Regions from separate parts of the Brachybacterium sp. AOP24-D1-21 genome, predicted to be linked through region 3. Evidence: predicted binding sites of a transcription regulator. Region 3 holds the regulator's gene; each other region holds the start of a gene.
What was found. Region 3 encodes LexA, which represses DNA repair genes until DNA is damaged. Its sites were predicted from a motif close to TCGAACANNTGTTCGA; they were not measured.

Region 1 (5,206 bases), 160 kb from region 3:
GGAGGACGCCGCGGCGGTCGCCGAGGACCTCGTCATGCTCAAGGAGATCTGCGAGCAGCGGTGAGCCGCCCCGAGCCGGGCCGGTCCCCGATCTGGACCAGCACCGGACCTGAACCGATGTCGGGCCAGCCCGACAATCGCTGACCTGGTGCCAGGATCGGGCGCGCGGTCCATCGCCGCCAGAGTGGAGACATGACCACCATGACCTTGCCCGAGACGCTCGACGCACCTCCCCCGCAGGCCGCCACACCGCTGCAGCGCTGGTCCGTCGGCCGCTGGGCCGCCCCGATCGGTCGCTTCCTCGCCTACTCGCTGATCGCCCTGCTGCTCGGGGCGATCGGCTTCTCGCTCGTCCTCGCGCTGCTCATCGCAGGCGTCTCGACCGTGATCGTCTGGGTGGGCCTGCCGATACTGATCGGTGGCGTGCTGCTCGCCCGCGGATTCGCGGCGGCCGAGCGCGCCCTGCAGTCCTCGATCCTGGACACAGAGCTGCCGACGCCCGCGCCCCGGGCCGCCCCCGCAGGCGCCGGCTGGATGCGCCGCCTCATCACTCCTCTGACAGACCCTCAGAACTGGCTGGACTCGCTGTGGGTGCTGGTGAACTTCCTCCTGGTGCTGATCACCTTCCCCCTCGCGATGGCCTGGACCGTCGGAGCCATCGCCACGGTGGGCGGGCCCGTCGCGACCCTCATCCTCGAGCAGGTGCTGCCGCCCGCCGACAACAGCGGCCTCGGCGAGCTGTTCGGGGTGCCGGAGCCATACGCACTCCCGGTAGACATGGCCCTGCAGTTCCTCATCGGCCTGCTGTTCCTGCTGACCCTCGGCCCCGTGGTGCGCGGCCTGGCCGCACTGCACCGAGGCGTGGCCCGCGGCATGCTGAGCTCGCGCTACCACGAGCAGCAGCAGCTGCTGCGCACCGAGCAGTCGCGCGCAGCCGGCCGCACCGCCGAGTCCACCGCCCTGCGCCGACTCGAACGGGACCTGCACGACGGCCCCCAGCAGCGCCTCGTACGTGCCTCGATGGACCTCGCCCGCGTCGAAGCCCTCGCGGCGAAGGACCCGGCAAAGGCCCAGGCCGTGCTGCGCGAGACGCGTGAGCAGCTGGGGCTGACCTTGGACGATCTCCGTCGCCTCTCCCGCGGGATCGCCCCGCCGGTCCTGGTCGATCGCGGACTCGCCGCGGCACTCACCGAGCTGGCAGCGATCTCCCCGATCCCCACGACGATCGAGAGCCCCGAGCTGACACTTCCCGAGCACGTCGAGATCGGCATCTACTACGTGGTCTCCGAAGCACTGACCAACGCTGCCAAGCACTCCGGTGCCGCCGGCATCGTGGTGGAAGTGGCACGAATCGGGGATGATGCCTGGGTGAGGATCGAAGACGACGGGCGCGGAGGCGCCGAGATGCGCACCGGCGGCGGCCTGGCAGGGCTCGCAGGCCGTGTCGCCTCCCTGGAGGGACGCCTGACGGTGACCTCGCCACCCGCACACGGAACCCGAATCGAGGCCGTGATCCCATGCGCATCCTGATCGCCGACGACTCCGCGCTGATCCGTGAAGGACTGCGCCTGGTGCTCGAGGAGGCCGACCACACGGTGGTGGGCACCGCCGCGACCGGCACGGAGCTGGTGGTGCGCGCCCTCGAACTCCGGCCGGACCTCGTGATCTCGGACATCCGGATGCCACCCAGCCACACCGATGAAGGCCTGCGTGCCGCGCAGCAGATCAGAGCACAGTGGCCGGGAGCACCGATCGTGCTGCTCAGCCAGTACGTGGTGGTCGGCTATGCGACCGAGCTGATCGAGTCCGGGGCCAGCGCCACGGGCTACCTGCTGAAGGACCGGATCTTCGACATCCGCTCCTTCCTCGAGTCGATCGAGCGAGTCGCCGCGGGAGGCGTCGCGATCGACCCGGACGTGGTGGGACAGGTGATCTCCTCCCGCCGGCGCACGCCGCTGGACGAGCTCACCCCGCGCGAGCGCGAGGTGCTCGAGCTGATGGGCGAGGGCCTGACCAACGCGGGGATCTCCGAGCGGCTCTTCATCAGCGGGGGTGCGGTGGAGAAGCACACCCAGCGCCTGTTCGCGAAGCTCGGACTCAGCGAGGACTCGAGTGTGCACCGGCGGGTCACCGCAGTGCTGACGCTGCTGGGCGGCAAGTGACCGTTAGCTGACTGACGGAGCTGCGGGGGAAGGTGGCTGCGGTGGCTGCGGTGGCGTCAGCAGACACAGCTTGCACCGTGGCGACCTTCACCGAGAGCCTCAGCCGGGGAGCCCTCAGCTGGGCTCCGTTGGCGGAGGTGACGGGTCGAGATCGAGCCCGCCAGACAAGACCCACGGATCCTCCCCAGTGCGACTTATCCACAATTCCTCCGGCATTCTTGACTGAAACGAATTGCCTGATTCTGCGTAGGCCCTTCCGGAATTAGGCGACCGCAGGCCCTCGGGGATTTCCCATGACGTGCCTCCCGCACTCGCAACGCCTGGCCTTGCCGTAAGAACAGCCTTGGACGGGGCTGCGCCAGGTCACGGCGCGGGGAGACCAGACGTGACACCCGTACGATCACCCGCGGGGCCCAGCGGCGAACAGGACCCACATGGACACGCGACCCTTCCTCCACCGAGCCCACATATCCACATTGTTATGCACATTTCTTTCCCCTCGACAGCGTTGTCCACATATTCCAGCTGGGGGTGGTCGACGCATTCGAACCTCCGTACGATCAAGGCATGGATGCAACGACGCAGCACGGCAACGGGGAGGACCCCGGTGAGGATGAGTCTCGCCGGGCTGACGCCACGTCGTCGACGGATGCCCTGTCCGCTGTGGCCGCACATCTCACCCGGATCGAGGCGAGCAGCGAGGCCCGCGCCGTGCTTGCGCAGATCCTCACTGCGACGTTCGTAGCGTTCTCCCGCACCAGTTCGGTTCGCGACGCTCTTCCTGACACGGCACCGGACTCCCCTGGCGAGGCTCTCGCCGTCCTTGCCGGAATCGATCATCTGTGCGCCTCGCTGGCTGCGATGGACGCCGCCTGGCAGGTTGCAGCCGAGCAGAGGATCCGGCGCAGCGATGCGGAGCGCGGGGTGGCAACCGCCTCGCAGGGCAAGGGCGCCAGCCACGAGATCGCCCTGGCCCGTCGAGTCACCCCGGCCGCGTCCTCCTTCTCCCTCGCCTCCGCACGGCGGCTGATCCAGCACATGCCGCGCACGATCAACGGCCTCTGGGAAGGGTCCGTCACGGCGCAGCAGGCCTCCACGGTGGCGGGCGCGCTCTCCACCGCTTCGCCGGCCACCTGTGCACGTCTCGACGAGATCCTTGCCGAGGCCCCTCAGGTCCTGTCCGGAAAGGGCCACAAGAGGCTGCGCGAGGACATCGACGAGATGATCCAGAAGCTCGAGCCGGAGACCTCGCGTCAACGGGCCGAGCGCGCTGCGCGAGAGCGGCACGTGACGATGACTCCGCTGGTCGACGGGATGGCGCGCGTTTCCGCCGTGCTGCGCGCGATTGACGCCGTCGGGATGATGCAGGCCCTGAGCACGCAGGCCGAGTCACTGCGCGCTGCCGGGGAGAAGGCTTCAGTGCCCGCGCTCGAAGCCGATCTGCTGGTCGACGCCGTGCTGCATCCGCATCCTGCGGAGCAAGCATCGGATGGAATGGAAGCGAGCTCCGCGCCGCGCCGTCCTCGTCCCACTCCCCACATCGAAGTAGGCATCGTCGTCTCCGATACGGCTCTGCTGGGCCGCGATGACGATGCCGAGAGCGCACGGCTTGAGGGATATGGAGTCATCCCCGCCCACATCGTCTCCGACACCTTGCAGGGCAGGCCACCGGGTCACCTGCGCCATACCGAGCCGGAGCATCCTGATGAAGAGGTCAGCGCGTTCTATCGACGCCTCTACACCAGCCCCCGCACCGGCGAGCTGATCGCGATGGAATCTCGATCGCGGGCGTTCCCCGCCGGCCTGGCGCGGATGATTCGATGGCGGGACACCACCTGCCGCACGCCCTGGTGCAATGCGAAGATCCGCCAGAGCGACCACGTCATCCCCCATCACCGCGGCGGTCCCACCAGCTACGCGAACGGGCAGGGGCTGTGCGTGCGCTGCAACCTGCTCAAGGAGCATGGACTGTGGGTGATCGTCCGGTGGAATGCGACGGGTGCGATCCCGACTGAACCGGTCTCGCAGACGGAGACGTCACAATATGAGACGTCACCGACTGAAGCCTCACAGCCTGAGCCTTCACAGCCGGAGACCTCGCAGGCGGACAGGCCACCGATCGCCTGGTTCTGGTCGAGTCCGCATGGAGCCCAGGGCATTTCGTATACGCCCGCGATGCTCACCCCGCGGGCTCTCCCAGAGGAACGCCCGGATCTTCCCGGAGCAGACGGACCGGACGCTCCAGATGAACCCGATGCACCAGATGCACCAGATGCACCAGATGCACCTGATGCACCTGATGCACCTGATGCACCTGATGCACCACCGGATCAGCATCTTCCATCGGCCGAGCCACCACCGGATGAACTACCACCGGCGGATCCCGCCCCCGCCTAGAGCTGCCAGCTCTCTACGATGGGGCTGGATGTCACCTGCCCTCCCTCGACTCCGGAGTCGTTTCCATGCCGCCAGTGCTCACGGTCCGCATCCTCGGTGCGGGAGTCTCCGGGCTGGCCTCCGCGATCCGGCTCGCTGCAGACGGTCACCGCGTAGAGCTGGTCGACGAGAGCTTCACGATCCCCGCTGTCGGCACAGCGCTGGTCCTGTTCAGCGCGGCGCGACGGGCGCTTGAACGTCTCGGGGTGTGGGAGGAGGTGTCAGCCGTGGCCGCAGCCCCCGAATCCGGCACGCTGCGAGCGGCCGACGGGCGCATCCTGCTGACGATGCCCGCTGGTGACGCCGTGCTCATCTCGCGCTCCGATCTGGTGCGGATCCTGTTCGAGGCGCTCCCACCCACCGTGCACCTCGTACGTCGGCGTATCGAGGACGTCCGTCCGTTGCGCGCGGGAGCGGACCTCCTGGTCGGCGCAGATGGCGTCCATTCCCTGGTACGCCGCTCTGGATGGCCCTGCACCCCGGAGGCTCGATCGCACGGAATAACCGTCCTGCGCGGCATCACAGAGCTCTCCCCGCCGGAGATCTCCGAGACCTGGGGTCGCGGATGGCTGTTCGGCATCACCCCGCTGCCCGGCAATCGCACCAAC
Region 2 (5,206 bases), on a different contig from region 3:
GGGAGCCGCCGGTGCGGGACACCGTCGAGCTGACCCAGCTGGCGACCTCGCGGCTGGGCCGCGACGTGATCGATGTGCTCGATGTCGACGCCGGTTATGACGATCTCACCGTGCTGCGCGATGTCACCCTGCATATCGGGCCAGCGGATCGCATCGGCGTGCTGGGCCCCAACGGGGCCGGCAAGTCCACGCTGCTCGCACTGATCACCGGGGACCTCGAGCCGCAGGCGGGCCGGGTCAAGCGGGGCAAGACGGTGACTGTCTGCCAGGTGTCGCAGCGGCTCGAGGGGCTCGAGGAGCATCTGAACTCCAGGGTCAGCGATGTGGTGGCGAAGTACCGCACCACCTTCCGGGCAGGGAAGGACGAGGTCTCCCCCGGACAGCTGCTGGAGCGTCTCGGCTTCACGACGGCGCATCAGAAGGTTCTGGTGGGAGCACTCTCCGGTGGGCAGCAGCGACGCCTGAACCTGCTGTTCACCCTCCTTGAGGAGCCCAATGTGCTCGTGCTCGACGAGCCGACGAACGACATGGACACCGACATGCTCGCTGCCATGGAGGATCTGCTGGACACCTGGCCCGGGCCGCTGATCGTCGTCTCCCACGACCGGTACCTGCTGGAGCGGGTCACCGATATCCAGTACGCGGTGCTCGACGGTGCGGTGAGGCATGTGCCGGGCGGCGTCGAGCAGTACCTCGCGCTGCGGGCAGAGGGCCTGCGTGAGGATGCGGCATCTGGTGGGTCCTCGTCGGCGAAGGGCGCGGCTGGACGCTCTGCGGGAGCGAAGGCTGCGGGGTCGAAATCTGCGGGAGCGAAGTCAGCGGGTGGCTCCGCTGGCGCTGGCGGCGGCGCGTCCGAGTCCGCATCGAATGTGTCGGGGGCGCAGGCTCATACGGCGCAGAAGGAGCTCGGTGCGATCGAGCGGAGGATGAAGAAGCTCGACAAGCAGACGACGTCGCTGCATTCCACACTCGCGGCGCACGACCAGTCCGACTATGTCGGGCTGCAGAAGATCACCGATGAGCTGCGCGCTGTCGAGGCGGAGATCGAGGAGCTCGAGGAGCGCTGGCTGGAGCTGTCCGAGCTGCTCGAGTGAGGGCGGTCCGGAATCCCTGGAGGCCTCGTGCAGGGACTCCTTACAGGCCGTCGATTTACTGGCTGTCGAGTTGCCAGCTGTCGAGCTACCAGCTGTCGATGATGTCGAGGTGCGGAGTGAAGATGTAGTCGGTGCGCCCCTGGAGGAGCCAGTGCCGATTGCGTCGGGCATTGCGAAATCTCGGATGCGGATCGGTGAGATCGAGAGCCCTGCGCTCCACTCGTGCGAAGGCTCGATGGAACGAAGCATTGGGATCCTCTGGACCACCCGGGGGAACGCCCGCGATCGGGTCGCGCCGTTCTTCGTCGGCGCCGGGATGTACTGCGGAGACCGTGTCATCGTCGGGCGCGCCGCTTTCGGGGTCTGACGCATCTCTCATCTGTCGTGCTGACTCGTCCAGGAGTCTGAGCCCGGTGCCGAGGGGGTCGAAGTTGATGCCCCGTCGCCTGGCCTTCTGTCCGTATCGGCTTGTCCACTCGACAGTGCGTCTGACGCCGTTCTCGTCGGTGATGACCCGGGCTCTCTCGCCGGATTCTTCCTTCTGGTTGTCGCCGACGCACACGCCGTTGCCGTTGAGAAGAGAGGTGGGGCCTCCCTGCGACCAGGGAACGATGTGATCGTTCTGCCGGATGTTCGCGTCGCAGTAGGGCGCGCGACAGGTCTGGTGACCCAGGCGAAGGAATCGGGCGAGGGCGGGCGGGAACTCACGGGAGACGGAATCGACGGCGACGAGCTGCCCGTCCTCTGGGTCGAGGTAGAGCCGACGGAGGGCCATGGTCAGATCGGGGTCGTCCACATCTGACGTCGCCGCATCGAGCATCTCCTGGCGGATGTGTTCGTACGGCACCGGGCCGTAGCCCTCGATGGTGGCGGCGTCGGCGTGCTCGGGTGCGAGCAGGGAGCGGTCCGTGATGATGACGGCGATCTCCAGCGTGGAGGGGTCGATCCCTTCTCCGCGTCCGATCAGGGCATCGGCGAAGAGGTCCGCCATGATCTGCTGATGGCCGCGCCGGTCGCCGTGGGCGCGAGCCTTCTCCGCAGCCACCGAGAGCCCTTTGCGGATTCGGGCCCCGTCGAGCGCCGGCAGGTGCGCGGTGACAGTGCACATGCCGTGCTCACCCCGGCGCACAGTGATGCTGCGATCTCGCTTCGCTGTGCGGTGGCGGTCCGCAGCGCCACGAGGGTCCAGTCCGTGCAGCACCTTGGCTGCTTCACCGGCCAACTCTTCAGGGCCGCAGCCATCGAGGTAGGGCAGGTGGGCCGCGAGGATCTCATCGACCTGGGTGCGCTGAGCGGGGGTTGCCGGCCCCATCGTGCGACCCACCTTGTGCGCAGAGGTGGCAAGGATCCGGCCCTGCGCGAGCGCGGTGAGCATGCCGGGCATGGAGAGGACCAGCCGGCGAGAGGAGGACATCGACTGGCCGACGCAGGACTTCGACTGCTTCAGGGCTTTCGATGTCTCCGAGCGTGCGATCTTCACCGCCTGCTTCGGCGTGTCCTCGCGGCGCAGGGAATCTTCCTTGACCACGTGCTCCAGGTGGACCAGCGCCCGTGCCTGCACCGCTGCGATCGCACCGTTCAGATCCTGGACCCGCGCCAGCAGCGAGATGGTCTCGGACGCGGCCAGCTTCTCCAGCGCGAACGACCCGTCCGCACCGATCTCAGCAAGCACGGAACGCACAGCGGTGATGTCGGTGTCACCGATCCACAGCTCTTCGTCGTTCGCGGAGATCGGGAGTGTGCTGCGCCGCCGAATGCGTGCCGCGACGGACCGGGGCCCTGACACCTCCGAGCCCGAGCCCGATCCTTCGCCCGCACCCGCATGGCGAGACGCATCACCAGAAACGCCGCGCCCGGCCTCCTGGGAGTCTGCATCATCACTGTGCGACTGATCTGTCATGGCGCCATTTTCGCACACCTATTCGACGAAAGGAAGGCGCGAGGGAACTCTACCAATCAGTAATCTTGAATTGTGGATAACTGGGAGTGTGGAGGAACCGTCGCGGCAACTGCGAAGTGCGGGAACGGCACTATCCTGCTATTCACGGGCAGCATACGAAGCGGCCAGGCGGCCTCATCGAAGCAGGTCCAGATGTTGTACAACTGAGGGCGCCAAGACACCACATCCACACAGACATTTCCAATCGCTGCTTTCTCTTGCATTATTCACAGACGGAGCCATATAGTCACGTGGGACACGCACGACCGGCGTCCGGACACCGAAATAGCGATCCCTTTACCATCAACTTCGCAATCACAGATCGCACCGAGAGGAACAGCAGGTAGCCGCGGATGACCAGTTTGTCCGCGCTCGATGGGCACCTGGAAGTGCCCCGTACAGAACGAGGTCTCCGGCTACCGGTGGCGATGCTCAGCGCATTGGAAGGTGGCCAGCGCGTCGGAAGGTGGTCAGCGCATTGGAAGGTGGTCAGCGCGTTGGAAAATGGCCAGCGCGTTGGAAGATCGTGAGCCCCATAGAGCCCATGGAGTCCCAGCTCGATCGAGGCCCCGAAACGACGATCTCGCTGCCGGCAGAGTGAAGAGCCCCGACGCATAAGCGCGAGACTCCGTCGCTCGACGCTCAGCTCGCTTCGAGCACGCTCGCCCCCGGCGCGGAACCCCGCGCCACCAGGCAGCTCTCGACGAGTCCATCGCGCATCAGTCCCGCGGCGATTCCTCGGGCCTGCGCTTCGTCCTCGACCAGCACGGCGACCGTCGGCCCTGAGCCGCTGACCAGCGCGGCCGGCGCTCCCAGCCGTTCGGCGGCCTCGACCACCGGCTCCAGGCGCGGATGCAGCGCGAACGCTGCGGCCTGCAGATCGTTGTGCAGGGTATCCGCCAGCAGTTCGAGGTTCGCGCCGCTGAGCGCCTGCAGCTGCCGCTCATCCAGATCCGGCTGCTCGGGCAGTGCACGCCCGTTCGTCAACGAGATCTCGTCGAACTTCCGGAACACCTCCGGCGTCGAGAGGTGACCGCCGGGGACCGCGAGCAGCCAGGTCCATTCGCCATGGGTGAGCACGGTGGTGAGGTCGGTGCCGTTGCCGCGCCCCAGCGCCGTGTGGCCGAGCATCGCGAAGGGGACGTCGGCTCCCAGCTGCGCTCCGAGCTCGCGCAGCTTCTCGCTGCCGAGCCCGGTCCCCCACAGGCGGTCGAGCGCGACCAGCGTCGCCGCGGCGTCCGCCGACCCGCCGCCCATGCCGCCGGCGATCGGCACCTGCTTGTGGATGTGCAGCGCAGCGCCGACCTCCAGAGCGCATTCCTCACGCAGCAGCTGAGCCGCCCGCAGGGCGAGGTTGCTGCCATCCAGAGGGAGCTCTCCGGGGACTTCCGAGGTGAGCTCCAGGCTGAGAGTGCTCGCACGGGTCGCGGTGACCGTCTCGTAGAGGTCGACTGCCTGGAACACCGTGGCCAGGGAGTGATAACCGCGTCCGTCAACCCCGCCCACCATGAGCGACAGATTGATCTTCCCCGGGGCGCGGACGACCACGCGGTCCAGTGCGGACGGCATCAGAGGGCCTCACCCTCGGTCCGTGCCAGCCCCTGTTCCGCCCGGGCGATGGCCCGGAACTGATCGATCTCCAAGGTCTCGCCACGGGCGCCGGGGTCGATGCCGGCGGCGCGCAGGATCTGCTCGGAACGCGGTGCGGTCCCAGCCCAGCCGGCGAGCGCGGCACGCAGTGTCTTGCGGCGCTGGGCGAAGGCGGCATCGATGATCGTGAAGACCGACTCCCGCTCCTCGGCGGTGCCGAGCGGCTGCTCGTGCCGCACCAGCTCCACGAGCGCCGAGTCGACGTTGGGAACCGGCCAGAAGATCTGTCGGGAGATCTTCCCCGCATGCACGGCCCGCCCGTACCAGGCGAGCTTCACGCTGGGGCCGCCATAGGTGCGCGAGCCCGGGCCGGCGATGAGACGGTCCACCACCTCGGACTGCACCATCACGAGGGCCGAGCGGAGGGAGTCGAAGCGCTCGAGCATCGTGAGCAGGATGGGGGTGGCGACGTTGTAGGGAAGATTGGCGACCAGCGCGGTCGGCTCACCCGCTCGGGGCAGCGCAGGCAGCTCGGTCACCTGAAGGGCGTCGTCGTGGAGGAGCTGGAAGCGGTCGTCCTCGA
Region 3 (5,206 bases):
TGCCGTGGAGATCGACCTGGTGGTGCCCTATTCCCGCGGAGATCTCATCTCCCGGGTCCACTCCACCGGCGAGGTTCTCGCCGAGGAGCACCTGATGGAGGGCACCAGGCTCCATGCCCGCGTGGAGGAGGCACTCGCCGCCGAGCTCCGGGGTGTGGCCTGAGCCGCAGCAGAGCGGCCTGTCGGGCAGAGCCTGAGACGGCGCGGGACCGGACGCGGATACCCTGACCGGATGACCGCCGCCACCGACCATCCCGCGTCCCCGGCGGCTGGTGAGATCCCCCTGTCCACCTTGATGGACGCCGCCGTGACAGCGATCGGCGGAGCGCCCCGTCCGGGCCAGCAGGCAATGGCGGAGTCCGTGGATCTGGCGATGTCCGGCGGCCGCCATCTGCTGGTGCAGGCAGGCACCGGCACCGGCAAGTCGCTCGCCTATCTGGTGCCGGCCCTGCGTCACGCACTGGTCAGCGGGCGTCCGGTCGTGATCTCCACCGCGACCATCGCGCTGCAGACCCAGATCGTCCGCAAGGACCTCCCGCGCCTGGTCGAGGCGGTGGCCCCGCATCTGTCGCGCACGCCCACCTATGCGCTGCTCAAGGGGCGGGCCAACTATCTGTGCAAGCACAAGATCGCCGGCGGCTATCCGGTCGACGTGGATCCGGGGGCGTTGTTCGCCGAGGCCTCCACCGATCCTGCCCGCACCGGGAGCGAGCGCCTGGGAGACCAGGTGCGGCGCCTGCGCGAGTGGTCGGAGGAGACGGACAGCGGGGACCGAGACTCGCTCCAGGATGCCGTCTCGGACCGCGCCTGGCGCCAGGTCTCCGTGACCGGCAATCAGTGCATCGGCAGCAGCTGCCCGATGGTGGAGGACTGCTTCGCCGAGCGCAGCCGAGAGCTCGCGCGCGAAGTCGACATCGTGGTCACCAACCATGCCCTGCTCGCGATCGATGCTTTCGACAACCACGGGATCATCCCCGACCACGATGTGGTCGTCTTCGACGAGGCGCACGATCTCTCCGCCCGGGTGACCAGCGCCGTCACCGATGTGCTCACCCCCGGCATGCTCCGAGGCACGGTGCGGGACCTGCGTGGCCTCGGGGTGGCCGGGACGGCGCTGGACGACGCCTCCGAAGAGCTGCGCGAAGCCCTCGAGCTGTCTCCCGACGGGCGCGTGATCGGTGATCTCCCGGCGCGGCTCGGGGACGCCGTCACCCAGCTCCGGGTCGAGGCCCGCACCGCCCACTCGGACGCGAAGGATGCGGGGGACGAATCCTCCGCCGGCGCGCGCAAGACGGTTCGCGCCAACCTCCAGGAGATCATCGACGTCTGCGAACGGCTCGCCGCTCCCGATGAGGATGACGTGGTCTCGATCTCGCATTCCCAGGCCACCGGGCGCTCGAGCATCCAGGTGGCTCCGCTGAGCGTCGCGGGTGCGATGCGCGGTGCGATCCTCGAGGACCGCACTGCCGTGCTCACCTCCGCCACCCTGGCCCTCGGGGGCCGCTTCGAACCCGCGGCCGGGGAGGTCGGGCTGGCTCGCGCCGCGCGGATGGACCCGGCGGAGCTGCCGCCGCGGGAGGACGCCAACGCCTGGGCCGCACTCGATGTGGGCAGCCCGTTCGAATATCGCCGGCAGGGGATCCTCTACACCGCTCGTCATCTTCCGCAGCCGGGGCGTGAGGGGCCCTCCACGGCAATGCTCGACCACCTCACGGAGCTGGTCGAGGCTTCTCAGGGCGGTGCGCTGTGCCTGTTCTCCTCGCGGCGGGGAGCTGAGCTCGCCGCCGAGCATGTGCGAGCTCGGCTCGACCTGACGATCGCGGTGCAGGGAGAGGACTCGATGGCGAACCTGGTGCGCACCTTCCGTGACGAGGAGGATGCGAGCCTGTTCGGAACCCTCACCCTGTGGCAGGGCGTGGATGTGTCCGGACGTTCGCTGCGCCTGGTCACCATCGACCGGATCCCCTTCCCCCGGCCTGATGATCCGCTCACCGCAGCCCGCCAGGAGCGGATCGGACAGCGGGGCGGGAACGGCTTCATGTCGATCTCGGCCCAGCATGCGGCCCTGCTGCTGGCACAGGGGGCCGGGCGGCTCATCCGCTCCACGGCGGACCGCGGGATGGTCGCGGTGCTGGATCCGCGTCTCTCGACCGCTCGCTACGGCGGCTATCTGCGGGAGTCGATGCCCCCGCTGTGGCCGACCACGGACCCGGAGGTCGCGCTCAGCGCGCTGCGTCGCCTCTCCGAGAGCTGACGCAGGGCGTCGCTGCAGCCCCGGCACCGGATCGAGCGGGGGCTCAGATCGCGCGCAGCACCGCCACGATCTTCCCGAGAATCTCGGCATGGTCGCCCAGGATCGGTGCGAAGGCCGGGTTGTGCGGCATCAGCCAGACGTGATCGTCGCGCTGCACGAACGTCTTGACGGTGGCCTCGCCATCGATCATCGCCGCGACGATCTCGCCCTTCTCCGCGGTGTTCTGCGAGCGGACGACCACCCAGTCGCCGTCACAGATGGCGGCGTCGATCATCGAATCCCCGACCACCTGGAGCAGGAAGAGGTCGCCGTCGCCCACCAGACGCTGGGGAAGGGTGAAGACATCCTCGATCTGCTCCTCGGCGGTGATCGGTACACCGGCGGCGATCCTCCCCAGCAGTGGCACCGTCACGGAGTTCGGGCTGAGCTCGGTCACCGGCAGGGGCGCGGGGGCGTCATCCGCCTCTGGCATCACGACCTCCATCGCCCGCGGGCGCTTGGGATCGCGGCGCAGGAAGCCCTTGCGTTCGAGCGACTGCAGCTGATGGGCCACCGACGAGGAGGAGGTCAGCCCCACGGCATCGCCGATCTCGCGCATGGTGGGCGGATAGCCGTGTGAGGCGACCGCCGCGTTGATCGTCTCCAGGATCAGCCTCTGCCGCCGGCTGAGCCCCTCGGTGCGCTCATCGGCGGGAGCCTCGCCGCGGGACCGGATCGGCTTGGGGGTGCTCGGCGTCATCGTGAGGCCTCCTGGCGTCGTCTGTCGGACCCTCGCGGTTCCGTATGTGGTGTGACCCAGCGTAGGGCGGCGTGAGGCAGAAGCCAAACATGTGTTCGATGTTTCCCTTGCGTGTCGCCGGAACGTCGGGCTACAGTCGCACATACATTCGATCGAACAGGAGTTCGGATATGAATACTGGAACCGCCACGGTCCTCTCTCTTCCGGCGCAGCGCGAGCAGCGCGTCGAGGGTGCAGATCGAGCACGCGTTCGACTCGTCCCCACCCGTCGGGGACGCTTCCTCCTCGCTGGCCTCGCCTTCCTGCTGGGACTGCTCGTGGCTGCCGCCGTGCTGCTGACGGTGGATCTTCCTGCGGCGCTGGCAGGGACCGACTCCCAGCAGCCCGTCACCATCACGGTCGAGGCGGGAGACACCCTCTGGGGCTATGCCGAGGAGTTCGCTCCGGAGGCCATGAGCGAGCAGGAGTTCGTCGCTGAGGTGCGTACCCTCAACCACCTGCCCACCGGCCGTGTGACCGCGGGCCAGCAGATCGAGCTGCCCGTCTCAGGGGATGCGATCCGCTGAGCGGATCCGATGCCGGTACCCTGAGTGGATGCACTGTCCGTTCTGTCGCCACTCCGATTCGCGTGTCGTCGACTCGCGCACGTCCGATGACGGTGCGACGATCCGTCGGCGCCGCCAGTGCCCCAACTGCTCGCGGCGCTTCTCCACCTCGGAGACCGCGTCGCTGTCGGTTCTCAAGCGCTCCGGGGTCAGCGAACCGTTCAGCCGGGCGAAGGTGATCTCCGGAGTACGGAAGGCATGCCAGGGGCGTCCGGTCAGCGACGACCAGCTGGCCATGCTCGCCCAGCGGGTCGAGGAGAACATTCGCTCGAGCGGGCTCGCGGAGATCGATGCCCATCAGGTCGGCCTGTCGATCCTGCAGCCCCTCCAGGAACTGGATGTCGTGGCCTATCTGCGCTTCGCGAGCGTGTACCAGGCGTTCGACTCGCTCGAGGATTTCGAGGCCGCCATCGCACGTCTGCGTGCCGAGGGCCTGCATGGGGCGGGTGTCGAGGAGACCTCCGTCTGAGCCGAGCTGAGCGGGATCGCAGGGATGCATCCGCCGCCGGATCGTGCGGGTTTCGTAGATTTTGTGGATCTGGCGCTTGAGCACCTGTTCCTGTGCTTAAGATATCCCTCGTGCGCTCTTGCAGCGCACACCTGATCGGCGGTCGTGGAGGGGAAGCCACGGCCGCCGATCCTCGTCTGCTGGACGGTCAGCGGGTGAGCGGACGGGGTGGTCCTCAGCCGGCCATGCCGGCAGGAAGTGCGCGCGCATGGACCACTCCGAGATGCTGGGTGGATCGGCTCATCGCCACGTAGAGATCCCCGGCCCCGTGGGCGTCGATCAGCTCAGCGGGCTCCACCAGCACGACAGCATCGAACTCGAGCCCTTTGGCGTCCTGCGCCGACATGACGGCGATCTCGTCGTCCACGCCCGCGGATCCCACGCCCACCTTCGGCAGCCCACTGCGGGAGCGGAGCTCGGCGGCGATCGCGGAGATGCGCTCGTCGGCCACGATCACGGCGAGACGTCCCAGTCGCTCCTGGTGCACCGTCACCACCGCGTCAGCGGTCCGGGCGGTGAGCGAGGACTCCTCGGTGCGCTCGATGCGGGGATCACGATCTCCCTCGCGCACCGAGCTCACCTCTGTCACCGGCAGGTTGTGCGCGCGGGCCATCGCCACCGCACGGTCCATGATCCGGCTCGGGGTGCGGTAGTTGACCGTGAGGTGCTCGATCTGCAGGCGATCCTGGATATAGGGCGAGAGCGCGGCCGACCAGGAGTCGGTGCCGCCGGCGGAGGAAGTCTGCGCGACATCCCCGACCACCGTGAATGACTTCGTGGGCGCACGCCTCATGAGCGCGCGCCAGCTCATGGGCGAGTGCTCCTGGGCTTCGTCGACCACGACATGCCCGTACGTCCAGCTGCGCTCCGAGGAGGCGCGTTCGGCGAGGGTCCGCCCGTCTCTGACCTGACTGACCTGGTCTGCGAGGTCCTCGGCCCGGATCATCCCGGAGGTGTCGACGTTCTCGATGACCCTGCGGGCGTAGTCGACGTCGGCCTTGCGGCGCTCGGCATCGTCGCGGGCCCGCGCCTCGGCCGGTGCGGAGTCCTCTCCGAGGAGCTCCGCGACCTCGTCGAGCAGGGGGACGTCCTCGACGGTC

Region 1: the regulator LexA is predicted to act here: its motif matches at 2,707-2,722, upstream of ACT3UF_RS14235 (DUF222 domain-containing protein).
Region 2: the regulator LexA is predicted to act here: its motif matches at 3,005-3,020, upstream of ACT3UF_RS15620 (DUF222 domain-containing protein).

Annotation. Positions count from the first base shown of each region.
Region 1 is NZ_JBQSXX010000001.1:3,176,898-3,182,103, reverse strand. Features, by position in the region: gene ACT3UF_RS14250 (SRPBCC family protein) at 1-64, shown strand, start outside; gene ACT3UF_RS14245 (sensor histidine kinase) at 193-1,530, shown strand; gene ACT3UF_RS14240 (response regulator transcription factor) at 1,518-2,162, shown strand; gene ACT3UF_RS14235 (DUF222 domain-containing protein) at 2,730-4,559, shown strand; gene ACT3UF_RS14230 (FAD-dependent monooxygenase) at 4,625-5,206, shown strand, end outside.
Region 2 is NZ_JBQSXX010000002.1:205,103-210,308, forward strand. Features, by position in the region: gene ACT3UF_RS15615 (ABC-F family ATP-binding cassette domain-containing protein) at 1-1,094, shown strand, start outside; gene ACT3UF_RS15620 (DUF222 domain-containing protein) at 1,180-2,994, opposite strand; gene ACT3UF_RS15625 (4-(cytidine 5'-diphospho)-2-C-methyl-D-erythritol kinase) at 3,676-4,602, opposite strand; gene rsmA (16S rRNA (adenine(1518)-N(6)/adenine(1519)-N(6))-dimethyltransferase RsmA) at 4,602-5,206, opposite strand, start outside.
Region 3 is NZ_JBQSXX010000001.1:3,017,427-3,022,632, forward strand. Features, by position in the region: gene hflX (GTPase HflX) at 1-163, shown strand, start outside; gene ACT3UF_RS13575 (ATP-dependent DNA helicase) at 233-2,254, shown strand; gene lexA (transcriptional repressor LexA) at 2,298-2,993, opposite strand; gene ACT3UF_RS13585 (peptidoglycan-binding protein LysM) at 3,164-3,559, shown strand; gene nrdR (transcriptional regulator NrdR) at 3,588-4,067, shown strand; gene ACT3UF_RS13595 (HelD family protein) at 4,282-5,206, opposite strand, start outside.